Regions from separate parts of the Burkholderia mayonis genome, predicted to be linked through region 1. Evidence: predicted binding sites of a transcription regulator. Region 1 holds the regulator's gene; the other holds the start of a gene.

Region 1 (7,781 bases):
GATCAGCTCGGCCATGTGGCGCGAGCGATCTTCGTCGGTTTGGCGCTGGTAGTAGTCGATCTCGGCTTCGCCGAGCACCTGGATCCGGTTCGGGTGGATCAGGTTCAAGTGGCCGACGAGGTCGGCGCTCGACGTCGCATTCGCGACCGTGTCGGCGGAAAACCCGCGTTCCCAGCCTTCATGCCCCGTCAGCCAGCTGAGCTTCAGCATGGCCGCGTTGTCGTCGAAGATGCTCTGGGCGTTGATGCTGGACGTATCCATGAGTCCGTTACTCCAAGGAGCCGGCGCCCGGACGCTGCAACGAAGGTTGCGGCTCCGGCCCGGCGGCGGGCGGCTCGGCTCGGCGGCGCGGGCCGCGACGCAATGGGGAACGAACCGCCCCGATCAGCTTAAGGTTGCCACTGAGTCAGGAGTCCATGCAACTCGTCGCGGTCCGTTTCGGTGTGCAGACGCTCGCGGGTGTCGCGATCGGACAGCAGTTGGGCGATTTCGGAGAGGATTTCGAGGTGCTGCTGCGTCGCCTGTTCCGGCACGAGCAGGAAGATCAGCAGCGAGACGGGCTGGCCGTCCGGCGCCTCGAACGGGATCGGCTCGGCGAGCCGCACGAACGCGGCGAGCGGGTGCTTGAGCCCCTTGATCCGGCCGTGCGGAATGGCGACCCCTTCGCCGAGACCCGTCGAGCCGAGACGCTCGCGCGCGAACAGATTATCGGTGACGGTGCTGCGGGCGATGCCGTTCTGATTCTCGAAGATCAGGCCGGCTTGTTCGAAGACGCGTTTCTTGCTGGTGACGGAGAGGTCGATGACGACATTCTCCAGAGGCAGGATTTTGGCTAGGCGATTCATGTTGGCAGGCATAGGGGCGGCCTGGGATCTCCTCGCGGCGGACTGATTTTCCATGTCGGTCAAAAAGGACGGCGTTAGGCGAAGGAGACCTGTGAAGCGCGGCGAGCCGGCTCATCGCCCCCGATAATAACCGAGACATTATAGAGCACTGCAGACGGCGCCGCGCGCTGTGCGAAACGTCGAGAAACGCTTCTATTGTGCAGTGTTCGCGCGTCGCGCCACAGCGGTTTGCACAATAAAAAACCGCCCGTCGAAGCGGGCGGTTCGGCCAGCGCTGCCGCGCCACGGCTCATTGCGGCGGAAGTTCGATTTGCTCGGCCACCTGATGGTGCTTGATCGGCTCGTGCGCGTGCGTTTGTAGACGCTCCATGTGCTTGACGACTTGCCGGTCGAGCTTGTCGATCAGCAGATCGATCGCGGCGTACATATCGCCGTTCGCGCTTTCGACGAAGATATCCTTGCCCTTCAGATGCAGCGTGATTTCCGCCTTTTGCCGCTTGTCCTTCTCCTTGTGATTGTCGACCGTGAGGATCACAGCGCCATCGATGACCTGATCGCTATGCCGTAGCACCCTGTCGAGCTTGGTGATCACGTATTCGCGGATAGCAGGTGTGACTTCGAGATGGTGTCCACTGATCTTCAGGTTCATAGTGCTTCTCCAAGCTAATGACCACCTTCCGCATAGAGGCGGCAGCGCCTGCCGATTTCGTTTGCCGACGCTCGCCGCAGCGAGCGGATCGGTCGGCCGACTTTGCCGTCGACGATGCGGCGGCCGGAAAACGCCCACCGCGTGGCGACGGGCTACAGAGACTTGCGCAGATTTACCGCCGGGATCTTGAGGGCTTCGCGATATTTGGCAACCGTGCGGCGCGCGACCACGAACCCTTGTTCCGCTAGCAGTTCGGCTATGCGACTATCCGAAAGAGGGGATTTGGGGTCTTCGGCTCCTATCAGTTGTTTGATGAGGGCGCGGATTGCCGTCGACGACGCGGCACCTCCGGTGTCTGTCGAAACGTGCGATCCGAAGAAGTACTTAAATTCAAGTGTGCCGAACGGGGTCAGCATGTACTTGCCGGTTGTCACACGGGAGACAGTCGACTCGTGTAGGCCCAGCGTATCAGCTATTTCCCGCAAAACCAAGGGGCGCATCGCAATTTCGCCGTGCGCGAAAAAATTCTTCTGACGTTCGACAATCGCTTGCGCGACGCGCAGGATCGTCTCGAATCGCTGCTGAATATTCTTGATCAGCCAGCGCGCTTCCTGCAGTTGCTGCTTGAGCGAACCCGCGCTCGGATCGCCCCGGCTATTGCGCAGGATGTTCGCGTACAGATGGTTGATCCGCAGCCGCGGGACGACTTCCGGGTTGAGTTCCGCCTGCCAGTTCTGACCCGTCTTCTTCACGATGATGTCGGGCACCACGTAATCCGCTTCGGCTTTGCCGTACGCCGCGCCGGGGAACGGCTCGAGCGAGCGGATGAGCGCGTGCGCATCGCGCAGCTCGTCGTCGGATGCCTTCAGTTGCTTGCGCAGGCGCGTGAAATCGCGCGCGGCGAGCAGCTCGAGATGCTGTGACACGATGTCGAGTGCGAGCGCGCGCGTCGGGGACGGATCCAGCCGCAGCAATTGCAACTTCAGGCACTCGGACGGGGAGCGCGCGCCGACGCCTGCCGGATCGAAGCTGTGCAGCAGCGCGAGCGCCGCGTTCAGCTCGTCGAGGTCGACCTCGAGCTCCGGCGGCAGATCGGCGAGGACTTCTTCGAGCGACGCGGTCAGATAGCCGTCGTCGTCGAGCGATTCGATCAGGAACATCACGAGCGCGCGATCGCGCGGGCTCGCTTGCGTGACGCGCAGTTGCGCGGCGAGATGGTCGCGCAGCGACGTCGCCGTTTCGTGGATCTGCATCGGCGGCAGATCGTCGTCGTCCGAGGCGGAGGGCGAGCGGCCGAAGTCGTCGAGGTTCCACTGGCTCGCATCGCCGCTGTCGGCCGAATAGCTGTCGTATTCGTCGACGCCCGCAGGCTCGTCGCGCTCGGTGCGCTCATTCGTCGCACTCGTGCCGTTCGATGCGCCCTGCATTGGCTCGGGCGCCGACGATGCGGGCGTCTGCGCGATCACCGAGCCATCGGCCGCAACGCGCAGCGGGCTCGCGATCCAGTCGTCTTCGTTTTCGAGAAGCGGATTCTGCGCGACCGCCATCGCGACTTCCTGCTGCAGTTCGAGCGTCGACAACTGCAGCAGCCGGATCGACTGCTGAAGCTGGGGGGTGAGCGCGAGATGCTGCGACAGGCGGAGTTGGAGGCTGGCTTTCATGGCAAAAAGGGAGTCGTACCGGAAGTTTGCCACGAGGGCGGCGCGTTGAGGCATCCGGAATGACGCTTGGCGCGCGAATGCGCACGAGCGGCGCGAGCCGGGCGTGCGGAGCGAGGGCGCGGGTCGCGCCGGGGAAAGGGCGGCGGCGGGATCGTGTCCCGCGCCGCTTACATGCGGAAGTGCTCGCCGAGGTAGACGCGCCGTACGCTTTCGTTTTCGATGATGTCCTTCGGGGCGCCGGACGCGAGGACCGATCCGTCGCTGATGATGTATGCGTGATCGCAGATGCCGAGCGTCTCGCGCACGTTGTGATCGGTGATCAGCACGCCGATGTTGCGTTGCTTGAGGAACTTCACGATCTTCTGGATCTCGAGCACCGCGATCGGGTCGACGCCCGCGAACGGCTCGTCGAGCAGGATGAAGCTCGGGTTGCTCGCGAGCGCGCGCGCGATCTCGACGCGGCGGCGCTCGCCGCCCGACAGCGACAGCGCCGGATTCTCGCGCAGATGCGCGATCTGCAGCTCTTCGAGCAGTGCTTCCGCGCGCGCGCCGATCTCGTCCTTCGACAGCCGCTTGCCGTTGTCGTCGTGCTGCAGCTCAAGCACCGCGCGGATGTTCTCCTCGACGGTCAGCTTGCGGAACACCGACGCTTCCTGCGGCAGATACGACAGGCCGAGCGACGCGCGCTTGTGGATCGGCATCAGGCTGATCGGGCTGCCGTTCAGCGAGATGTCGCCCGCGTCGAGCGGCACGAGGCCGACGATCATGTAGAACGACGTCGTCTTGCCGGCGCCGTTCGGGCCGAGCAGGCCGACGACCTCGCCGCTCTTCACGTCGAGCGACACGTCCTTGACGACGGTGCGCGTGCCGTAGCGCTTCTTCAGGTTGCGCACGACGAGCGAGCTCGACGTGCCGGCCGGCTGGCGATTGGGGAGCGCGTTCACGGGTTCGGTGTCCCCTGGATGTTGTTCGACGGCGCGAGTTGAGCCGGACTGCCGGACAGCGGCGCGGGGCCGCTGTTCTTCGGCGTCAGCATCGCGCGCACGCGGCCGCCCGGATTGCCCGGCCCGGCGACGTCCTTGCCGCCGCGCGCGGTGTAGAAGTCGCGCTGGCCGTCATACGTGATCACGCTGCCGTGGACCGTGTCGGCGACGGTGGACAGACCCTGCAGGCGGCGCACGGTCGCGTTCGTCGTCAGCGTGGTCAGATCCTGCTTGCCGTCGTAGTCGATCCGCTCGGCGTCGCCGTCGACGTATTCGTCGAGGCCTTCGCGCTTCTGGCGGAACGACGCGTGCTTCTTGCCGCTCGCCGTCGCGGTCGCGTACTGGTAGCCCTGCGGATCCTGGCGCACCTCGACGCGGTCGCCCTTGATCAGGATCGTGCCCTTCGTGATGACGACGTTGCCCGTCGCGACCGTGACCTGCTTCAGGTCGTCATAGGTCAGGTTGTCCGCTTCGACGTTGATCGGCTTGTCGCGGTCGGCCTTTTCGGCATGGGCCGCGGGCGCGACGCCCGCGAGCGGCATCGCGACGAGCGCCGCCGCGAGTGCGGCGCGGACGACGCGGCGTGCACCGCTCTGAAATAAACAAGGGAACGATTCGTTCATGCAGTCCCGCGTGGTGAGTTACTTGGGTTGGCCTGGAGCGCCGCCGGACGCGTCGGAAGCGGCGATCGTGCCGCGCACGTTGCCGTAGAGTTCGATGACTCGGGTGACGTTGTTGTACTTCATCCCGGCGGCGGCGTTCGCGATCGACAGGCCGCGCTGAAGTTTAACCGGCTTTTCGGTCTCGATCACATCGTCGTTGACCAACACCCGGAAATGCTCGGAGTCCGCCTGCATCTGCGGGTCGGTGCCGCCCGCCGCGCGCAGGATCCGCGCTTCGTCATACAAATCGACGATCGACACGTCGCCGTTGACCGTGCCGCGCTTCGCGGTTGCGGTCACGGTCGGCTTGCCGGGCTGGAACGCGCGTAGCGCAGGCTGCGTCAGGTCGCTCGTCTCGTCGTCTTCGTAATGGACGAGGCCCGCGGCCGTCAGCCGGTACTGGGTGGAGCCCGTCTGGTCGAGCTCGGTGACGGAAAAGTTATCCGCGAAATAGTCGGGCGCGTGCGACTTCGGACGCACGACGCTCTCACCGGGCGGCGGCAGCGTTGCCTGCAGCAGCCAGTACGTGCCGCCCGCGAGCGCCGCCATCGCGACGAGCGGGATCATCGATGTCAGCCGGAATTTGCCGTCCATTCGGTCAGGCTCCGCAGGCGGCTGCAAGCAGCGCGTCGTAGCGGTGCTGCGCGCGCAGCACCGCGTCGCACACTTCGCGCACCGCGCCATGACCGCCACGGGCCTCGGCGACCCAGTGCGCGCGCGCGATCACGTCCGGATGCGCGTTCGCCGGCGCGGCGGCGAAGCCACAGCGCAGCATCACCGCGAGGTCCGGCCAGTCGTCGCCCATGTAGCCGCACTGCCCGGCTTCGAGGCCGAGCGTGCGCAGCAGTTCGCCGAACACGGCCAGCTTGTTCTCGACGCCCTGATGCAGATGCGCGATCCGCATTTCCTTCGCGCGCGCGGCGACCGCGTCCGAGCGGCGGCCGGTGACGATCGCGGTCGCGATTCCCGCTTCGCCGAGGAGCTTCACGCCGTGGCCGTCGAGCGTGTTGAACGACTTCATCGTGTCGCCCGTCGCGGTGAAATGGAGGCCGCCGTCGGTCAGCACGCCGTCGACGTCGAAAATCATCAGCTTCACGCGGCTCGCGCGTTCGGCCGCCGTGACAGGGGACGCGGACATCAAATCACCTTCTTCGAGAACAGATCGTGCATGTTGAGCGCGCCGATCAGCGCGCCCTTGTCGTCGACGACGAGCATCTGGTTGATCCGGTGGCGTTCCATCAGTTCCACCGCTTCGACGGCGAGATGGTCCGGCGCGATCGTGCGCGGGTTGCGCGTCATCACGTCGACGATCGGCAGACGGCGGAAATCGCCGTCGCGCTCGAGCACGCGCCGCAGGTCGCCGTCGGTGAAAATGCCGGCCACGCGGCCCGCTTCGTCGACGACGGCCGTCATTCCCATCCGCTTCGCGGTGATCTGGAAGAGGGCGTCGGACAGCGTCGCGTCGAGCGGGACGGCGGGCACCTCGTCGCCCATGCGCATCACGTCGCGTACGTACGTGAGGAGGCGCCGGCCGAGCGCGCCGCCCGGATGCGAGCGCGCGAAATCCTCCGAGCCGAAGCCGCGCGCGTCGAGCACCGCGACGGCGAGCGCGTCGCCGAGCGCAAGCGCGGCCGTCGTGCTCGCCGTCGGCGCGAGGTTCAGCGGGCATGCTTCCTTCGCGACGCCCGCGTTCAGATGGACGTCGGACAGCGTCGCGAGGCTCGATGCCGGGCGGCCCGTCATCGCGATCAGCTTCGCGCCGAGCCGCTTGATGAGCGGCAGGATCGCGACGAGTTCCTCCGATTCGCCTGAGTGCGAGATCGCGACGAACACGTCGTCCTTCGTGACCATGCCGAGATCGCCGTGGCTTGCCTCGGCGGGGTGGACGAAGAACGCGGGAGTGCCGGTGCTGGCGAGCGTCGCGGCGATCTTGCGGGCGATGTGCCCCGATTTGCCGATCCCGGATACGACGACGCGGCCGCTGCAATTCAGAAGCAGCCCGACCGCGGCGACGAACTCGCCGTCGAGCTGATCGGCGAGCGCGCGCACGGCGTTCGCCTCGATGTCGAGCACGTCGCGGGCGAGCGCGAGCGCCCGATCATCATTGATTTTCGCTATCATGCGCGGAGTATAGCAAAGGCGTTTGTTCGCCGCGCCGGGCCCCTTGCGCCCACCTTCCCGAGTATTCTCCCGGCCCAACCCGGCGTCCGTCATGCGGCGCCGACGACGAACGAGGACGCTTCGCCCGTGATTTCCCCGCTCGAAATGACGCTTCTGCTGCTGCTTGCCTCGGTGGCGGGCGTCGTCGTGTTCCGTTCGCTGAACCTGCCGCCGATGCTCGGCTATCTGACGGTCGGCATCGTCGTCGGCCCGCACGCGCTTGGCTTCGCGGCCGACCTCGAACGGGCCGAGCATCTCGCCGAGTTCGGCGTCGTATTCCTGATGTTCTCGATCGGCCTCGAGTTCTCGCTGTCGAAGCTGCGCGCGATGCGCCGGCTCGTGTTCGGGCTCGGGCTCGCGCAGGTGCTTGGCACGATCGCGATCGCGCTGCTGCTGGGCGCGCTCTTCGAGCGCTGGATGCACATCACGTGGGAAGGCAGCGTCGCGCTCGGCGGCGCGCTCGCGATGTCGTCGACGGCGATCGTCTCGAAGATGCTCGCCGAGCGGCTCGAGATCGAAACCGAGCACGGCCGCAACATCTTCGGCGTGCTGCTGTTCCAGGATCTCGCCGTCGTGCCGCTCCTCATCGTGATCGCCGCGTTCGGCGGCGAGTCGTCGAAGGATCTCGTGATGTCGCTCGGGTTCGCGGCGGTGAAGATCGTCGTCGCGCTCGCGCTGCTCCTGATCGTCGGCCAGCGCTTCATGACGCGGTGGCTGAACGTCGTCGCGCGGCGGCGCTCGCAGGAGCTGTTCGTGCTGAACCTCCTGCTCGTCACGCTCGGCGCCGCGTTCATCACCGATCGCTTCGGCCTGTCGCTCGC
Region 2 (7,781 bases), on a different replicon from region 1:
GTCTGTTCGCGCTGCCGGAACGCGCTCCAGTACTTGTCGAGTTTCGCCGGATCCTTGCCGCGCAGCAGCGTGTCCTTCCACTCCTGAACTTGCAGCTTGAATGCAACGAGCGTCGCGGACACCATCCGCTCGTTCGCGACGTTTTGCTGGACCGTCGTGCCGTATGTGTCGAGCGAGCGATTGAGCGCGTGGATGCCGTAGAACGCGCCGGCGGACGTCAGGACGAGCGCTGCCGCGAAGGCAAGGGGGATTTTGCGGCGGAGCTTCATCTGACCTCGGGAATGGCTGGGGAATGCGGTGTCGCCTGCTGGCGATGGCTGGTTATCGGCGCGACCGCGCGTTCCTTAAATAAGAAGAATGGCTGCGTATCGATGTAAATCGTAAACGCCGAAAAGGGCTGGAACGTGCGTTCCGTCGCGCGATGCGCGCGCGTCGCCGCTCGCGTTTCGCGCGACGCGAACGGCGAATGGCGAGCGGAAATCAGAATGACTCAAAAGCCGGAGTGAAAGAACGCCGCCATGAAACCGCGATTCGCGAGCGTCACGCGCCGCCGCCGCGCTTCCGGTCGCCCCGAACGCCGCGCGCTTTCCCTTCGTCCGCGGCGAGCTTGCGCCACAGTGTCGTCTTGCTGATGCCGAGCATCGCGCACGCGCGATCGCGATCGCCGCCGCATGCGTCGAGCGCGGCGCGGATTTCGTCCGCCTCCGCGCGCCGGCGACGCTGCACGAGCGTTGGACCTTGCGCGGCGCGATCGTTGCCGCCCGCATCGACGTCGCCGTCACCGCCCGTTGCGAACGCATCGGCCGCGAGCACTTCGGGCGCTATCGCACGCAACGTGTCGACGCTCACGGCCACATGGCCGCGCTCGTCCGCATCGGCGAGCTCCACCGCGATCCGCTCGATCACGTTCTGCAATTCGCGCACGTTGCCGGGCCACCGATAGCGCATCAGCGCCGCGTTCGCCGCTTCGAGCGCACGCGCCGCGTCGCGTGCGTCGCGCAATCGCTCGGCGAGCCGCGGCTCGCGGCGCGCGGCTTGCGCCAACAGCGTCGCGGCGAGCGCGGGAATGTCGGCCGCGCGCTTGCGCAGCGGCGGCAGCCCGATGTTCAGGATGTTCAGCCGGTAATACAGATCCGCGCGGAACGCGCCCGCTTCGACGGCTGCGAGGAGCGGCCGGTGCGTCGCCGCGACGACGCGGATGTCGATCGGAATCGGCTCGGTCGAGCCGACGCGCACGACTTCGCGTTCCTGCAGCACGCGCAGCAGCCGGCTTTGCAGCGACGGCGGCATTTCGCCGATCTCGTCGAGGAACAGCGTGCCGCGGTGCGCGGCTTCGAAGAGCCCCGCCTTGCCGCCGCGCCGCGCGCCGGTGAACGCGCCTTCCTCGTAGCCGAACAGCTCACTTTCGAGCAGCGCTTCCGGAAACGCGCCGCAGTTCACCGCGACGAACGGATACTTGCGGCGCGCGGACAGCGCATGCAGGCTCTGCGCGATCATCTCCTTGCCGGTGCCGCTTTCGCCGAGGATCAGCACGGTCGCGTCCGATTTCGCGTAGCGCCGCGCGAGATCGCGCGCGTGCGCGATCGCGGGCGACGCGCCGACGACGTCGTCGAGCCGGTAGCGCGCGGTGAACTGCTGCGCATGCTGATGCGAGCGCAGCGTGCGGTCGAGCCGCTCGACCGCGCGCGATTCCTGGAACGTCAGCACGCTGCCCGGCGCGCCGGCGCTCGCGGCGAGCGGGCCGCGATGAACGACGTAGCGCACGCCGCGCACGGTCGCGAGCGTGTCGCCGTCGGCCGCGCGCAGCGTGCGCAGCTCGGGCGTCAGGTCGTGCAGCGCGCGGCCGACCGCGGTCGACGGCTCAATGCCGAGCGCGAGCGCGAGCCGCTCGTTGATCGCCTCGACGCGGCCCTCGCCATCGAGCGCGACGACGCCGTCGCGCAGATGCTGCAGCAGGTTGTCGAGGCGCTCGCGGCGCAGCGCTTCGCCGTGCGTCGCGTGCGCGACTTCGAGCGCGGTGTTGACGGCCGCGCGCACCGACGCGTGCGAGTAGAGGAACACCGCGCCCATCCCGACGTTCGCGGCGAGATCGGTGACGAGCCCCGGCCCGACGACGGTCTCGATGCCGCGATCGCGCATCTCGAGCACGCGCGTCTCCGCTTCCTGCGCGGTCTGGTACGACGCGAACGCGACGTCGAGCCCATACGCGGCCGCGAAGCTGCGCACCTCGGGCGGCGTCTCGCCGTAGCTGACGAGCGCGATCCGCGTCGCGTCTCGCCGCGCGCGGGCGAGCGCGTGCATCACGTCGAAGCCGGTCGGATTGACGAGTACGACAGGCACGCGCACGCGCGCCTTCAGGTAGGTGCCGTTCGAGCCGGCGGCGACGATCGCGTCGGGGCGCCCGGCGCCCGCCGTCGCGAGCGCGGTGATCGCCTCCTCGTAGCCGCGCGCGACGATCCGCAGGTCGGCGCGCTCTTCGTATTCGTCGGCGATGTCGCGAAACAACGCGCGCAGCCGGCTGATGCCGACTGCCCAGACGCGCGGCCGCACGCCGGTTTCGGGCAGGGTGCTCATGCTGAGGGCCGAAAGGCTGAACGAGCGTGGCGCTCGGACGGATGGATGACGATCCGCATTATCGCGCTTGAATTTCAAATATGGAATTTCAATTTCGATATTGCAATCATCCGATGTGAGCGCCGAGCATGGAATGCGCGCAGAATCAGCAAGTTAGCGGCCGGCGAACGCCTTGGCCCGGACCTTGCTACTCACGAGCATCTTTCAGGAGGAGTCGATGGGCAACCCACAACTGATCAGCGCCGGCGCGAAATTCCGCGCGGCGGTCGCGGCCGAGCAGCCGCTGCAGGTGGTCGGCGCGATCACCGCGTACGCCGCGAAGATGGCCGAGGCGGTCGGCTTCAAGGCGGTCTATCTGTCGGGCGGCGGCGTCGCCGCGAACTCGCTCGGCATTCCCGATCTCGGCATCAGCACGATGGACGACGTGCTCGTCGACGCGAACCGCATCACCAACGCGACGAACCTGCCGCTTCTCGTCGACATCGATACCGGCTGGGGCGGCGCGTTCAACATCGCGCGCACGATCCGCTCGTTCATCAAGGCGGGCGTCGGCGCGGTGCACCTCGAGGACCAGGTCGGCCAGAAGCGCTGCGGCCACCGTCCGGGCAAGGAATGCGTGCCGACTGGCGAGATGGTCGACCGGATCAAGGCGGCCGTCGACGCGCGCACCGACGAGACCTTCGTGATCATGGCGCGCACCGACGCCGCGGCGGCCGAGGGCATCGATGCGGCGATCGAGCGCGCGATCGCGTACGTCGAGGCGGGCGCGGACATGATCTTCCCCGAAGCGATGAAGACGCTCGATGACTACCGCCGCTTCAAGGAAGCGGTGAAGGTGCCGATCCTCGCGAACCTGACCGAGTTCGGCTCGACGCCGCTCTTCACGATCGACGAGCTGAAGGGCGCGAACGTCGACATCGCGCTGTATTGCTGCGGCGCGTATCGCGCGATGAACAAGGCCGCGCTGAATTTCTACGAGACGGTGCGCCGCGACGGCACGCAGAAGGCCGCCGTGCCGACGATGCAGACGCGCGCGGAGCTTTACGAATATCTCGGCTATTACGCATACGAAGACAAGCTGGACCAGCTTTTCAGCCAAGGCCGGAACTGAAGCACGGATACAAGGATTCAAGGATTCGAACCCAGGAGAGTGTAAGGATGAGCGAGACAAAGGAAGCAACAGCAACGAGCGCCGCGGGCGGTTTCAAGCCGAAGAAGTCGGTCGCGCTGTCGGGCGTCGCGGCGGGCAATACGGCGCTGTGCACGGTCGGCAAGACCGGTAACGATCTGCATTACCGCGGCTACGACATTCTCGATATCGCCGGCTCGAGCGAATTCGAGGAGATCGCGCATCTGCTCGTGCACGAGACGCTGCCGAACGTCACCGAGCTGGCCGCGTACAAGACGAAGCTGCGCGCGATGCGCGGACTGCCCGCGAACGTGAAGGCGGCGCTCGAATGGGTGCCGGCGTCCGCGCATCCGATGGACGTGATGCGCACGGGCGTGTCGGTGCTCGGCACCGTGCTGCCGGAAAAGGACGACCACAACCTGCCGGGCGCGCGCGACATCGCGGACCGGCTGATGGCGTCGCTCGGCTCGATGCTGCTGTACTGGTATCACTATTCGCACAACGGCAAGCGGATCGAGACCGAAACCGACGACGACTCGATCGGCGGCCATTTCCTGCATCTGCTGCACGGCAAGACGCCGTCGAAGTCGTGGGTCGACGCGATGCACACGTCGCTGATCCTGTACGCGGAGCACGAGTTCAACGCGTCGACGTTCGCGGGCCGCGTGATCGCCGGCACGGGCTCCGACATCTACTCGTCGATCACGGGCGCGATCGGCGCGCTGCGCGGGCCGAAGCACGGCGGCGCGAACGAAGTCGCGTACGAGATCCAGAACCGCTACCGGACGCCCGACGAAGCGGAAGCCGACATCCGCCGCCGCGTCGAGAACAAGGAAGTGGTGATCGGCTTCGGCCACCCGGTCTACACGATTTCCGATCCGCGCAACAAGGTGATCAAGGAAGTCGCGCGCAAGCTGTCGAAGGAAGCGGGCGACCCGAAGCTCTTCAACATCGCCGAGCGGCTCGAATCGGTGATGTGGGAGATCAAGAAGATGTTCCCGAACCTCGACTGGTTCAGCGCGGTGTCGTATCACATGATGGGCGTGCCGACCGCGATGTTCACGCCGCTCTTCGTGATCGCGCGGACGTCCGGCTGGAGCGCGCACATCATCGAGCAGCGGATCGACAACAAGATCATCCGCCCGAGCGCGAACTACACCGGCCCGGAAGACCTGAAGTTCGTGCCGATCGAGAAGCGCTGATCGGCGGCATGCGACGGCCGGGCTCGACGCCCGGCCGTTTCGCGACGATCGTTACCCAGTCTGTCCCCACGCAATGAACACTGCCAACCGCAAACCCCTGCCCGGCACGTCGCTCGATTTCTTCGACGCGCGCGCCGCCGTCGACGCGATCAGCCCGGGCGCCTACGATACCCTGCCGTACACGTCGCGCGTGCTCGCCGAGAACCTCGTGCGCCGCTGCGACCCGGCGATCCTCGCCGATTCCCTGAAACAGCTCGTCGAGCGCAAGCGCGAACGCGATTTTCCGTGGTTCCCGGCGCGCGTCGTGTGCCACGACATCCTCGGCCAGACGGCGCTCGTCGATCTCGCCGGCTTGCGCGACGCGATCGCGGAGCGGGGCGGCGATCCGGCGAAGGTGAATCCGGTCGTGCCGGTGCAACTGATCGTCGATCACTCGCTCGCCGTCGAGTGCGGCGGCTTCGATCCGGACGCGTTCAAGAAGAACCGCGCGATCGAGGATCGCCGCAACGAGGACCGCTTTCACTTCATCGAGTGGACGAAGAAGGCGTTCGAGAACGTCGACGTGATCCCGCCCGGCAACGGCATCATGCACCAGATCAATCTGGAGAAGATGTCACCCGTGATCCAGGCGCACGACGGCGTCGCGTATCCGGACACCTGCGTCGGCACCGACAGCCACACGCCGCACGTCGACGCGCTCGGCGTGATCGCGATCGGCGTCGGCGGCCTGGAGGCGGAGAACGTGATGCTCGGCCGCGCGTCGTGGATGCGTCTGCCGGACATCGTCGGCGTCGAGCTGACCGGCAAGCGTCAGCCCGGCATCACCGCGACCGACGTCGTGCTCGCGCTCACGGAATGCCTGCGCCGCGAGAAGGTGGTCGGCGCGTATCTCGAATTCCGCGGCGAGGGTGCGAAGAGCCTCACGCTCGGCGATCGTGCGACGATCTCGAACATGGCGCCCGAATACGGCGCGACGGCCGCGATGTTCTTCATCGACGAGCAGACGATCGGCTACCTGCGCCTGACCGGCCGCAGCGACGAGCAGGTGACGCTCGTCGAGACGTATGCGAAGGCGGCCGGCCTGTGGGCGGACAGCCTGACGCACGCGCAATACGAGCGCACGCTGACGTTCGATCTGTCGTCCGTCGTGCGCAACATGGCCGGCCCGTCGAACCCGCACAAGCGGCTGCCGACCGCCGAGCTCGCCGCGCGCGGCATCGCCGGCCAGTGGGAAGAAACGCCCGGCCGGATGCCGGACGGCGCGGTGATCATCGCCGCGATCACGAGCTGCACGAACACGAGCAACCCGCGCAACGTGATCGCCGCAGCGCTGCTCGCGCGCAACGCGAACGCGCGCGGCCTCGTGCGCAAGCCGTGGGTGAAGAGTTCGCTCGCGCCCGGCTCGAAGGCGGTCGAGCTCTATCTGAAGGAAGCGAACCTGCTGCCCGATCTCGAGAAGCTCGGCTTCGGCATCGTCGCGTTCGCGTGCACGACCTGCAACGGCATGTCCGGCGCGCTCGATCCGGCGATCCAGCAGGAAATCGTCGATCGCGACCTGTACGCGACCGCCGTGCTGTCCGGCAACCGCAACTTCGACGGCCGCATCCACCCGTATGCGAAGCAGGCGTTCCTCGCGTCGCCGCCGCTCGTCGTCGCGTACGCGATCGCGGGCACGATCCGCTTCGACATCGAGAAAGACGCGCTCGGCCACGACCAGGACGGCAAGCCCGTCACGCTGAAGGACATCTGGCCGACCGACGAGGAAATCGATGCGATCGTCGCGTCGAGCGTGAAGCCCGCGCAGTTCCGCGCGGTCTACGAGCCGATGTTCGCGCGCGCGGCCGACGCCGGCGAGCGCGCCGCGCCGCTGTACGACTGGCGGCCGCAGAGCACGTACATCCGCCGTCCGCCGTACTGGGAAGGCGCGCTCGCGGGCGAGCGCACGCTGCAGGGCATGCGTCCGCTCGCCGTGCTCGGCGACAACATCACGACCGATCACCTGTCGCCGTCGAACGCGATCATGGCCAACAGCGCCGCGGGCGAATATCTCGCGAAGATGGGCCTGCCCGAAGAGGACTTCAATTCGTACGCGACGCACCGGGGCGACCATCTGACCGCGCAGCGCGCGACGTTCGCGAACCCGACGCTCGTCAACGAGATGGCGGTCGTCGACGGCGCGGTGAAGAAGGGCTCGCTCGCGCGCGTCGAGCCGGACGGCTTGGTGACGCGGATGTGGGAAGCGATCGAGACCTACATGAACCGCAAGCAGCCGCTGATCGTGATCGCGGGCGCGGACTACGGCCAGGGCTCGTCGCGCGACTGGGCGGCGAAGGGCGTGCGGCTTGCGGGCGTCGAGGCGATCGTCGCCGAAGGGTTCGAGCGGATCCACCGGACGAACCTGATCGGGATGGGCGTGCTGCCGCTCGAGTTCAAGCCGGGCACGAATCGCACGACGCTCGGCATCGACGGCGCCGAGACGTTCGACGTGATCGGCGAGCGCACGCCGCGCGCGGATCTCACGCTCGTGATCCATCGGAAAAACGGCGAGCGCGTCGAGGTGCCGGTCACGTGCCGGCTCGATACGGCAGAGGAAGTGTCGATCTACGACGCGGGCGGCGTGCTGCAGCGCTTTGCGCAGGATTTCCTCGAATCGTCGCAGGCGGCATGACGGCGCGGTGACGCGTCTTTATCGGGCGATGCGGTGACGCATCGCTTCACGGGTCCGTTCGCCGCGCGGGTGATCGGACCCGGGTCACGCGCTTTGCATGGGACCTGAGTGCTTCAGCACTTACTCAGGTCGACATAAGCGCTAAAGCGCCAACTCTGGTCGATACAGGACAACATGAAGATGGCTCACATCCCTCAAATCAAGATTC

The links. Region 1 encodes sigma-54, which starts transcription at its own class of promoters, with help from an activator protein. Its sites were predicted from a motif close to TGGCANGNAANCTGCTTT; they were not measured.
Region 2: prpB (methylisocitrate lyase) is a predicted target of sigma-54. The motif match lies at 2,748-2,765, and genes of this name have one in related genera.

The regions. Positions count from the first base shown of each region.
Region 1 is NZ_CP013386.1:3,354,457-3,362,237, reverse strand. Features, by position in the region: gene hprK (HPr(Ser) kinase/phosphatase) at 1-261, opposite strand, end outside; gene ptsN (PTS IIA-like nitrogen regulatory protein PtsN) at 390-899, opposite strand; gene hpf (ribosome hibernation-promoting factor, HPF/YfiA family) at 1,135-1,494, opposite strand; gene WS70_RS16140 (RNA polymerase factor sigma-54) at 1,647-3,155, opposite strand; gene lptB (LPS export ABC transporter ATP-binding protein) at 3,323-4,099, opposite strand; gene lptA (lipopolysaccharide transport periplasmic protein LptA) at 4,096-4,761, opposite strand; gene lptC (LPS export ABC transporter periplasmic protein LptC) at 4,780-5,394, opposite strand; gene WS70_RS16120 (KdsC family phosphatase) at 5,399-5,938, opposite strand; gene kdsD (arabinose 5-phosphate isomerase KdsD) at 5,938-6,921, opposite strand; gene WS70_RS16110 (monovalent cation:proton antiporter family protein) at 7,048-7,781, shown strand, end outside.
Region 2 is NZ_CP013387.1:305,344-313,124, forward strand. Features, by position in the region: gene WS70_RS19955 (methyl-accepting chemotaxis protein) at 1-269, opposite strand, end outside; gene prpR (propionate catabolism operon regulatory protein PrpR) at 541-2,574, opposite strand; gene prpB (methylisocitrate lyase) at 2,792-3,685, shown strand; gene prpC (bifunctional 2-methylcitrate synthase/citrate synthase) at 3,733-4,905, shown strand; gene acnD (Fe/S-dependent 2-methylisocitrate dehydratase AcnD) at 4,979-7,573, shown strand; gene prpF (2-methylaconitate cis-trans isomerase PrpF) at 7,754-7,781, shown strand, end outside.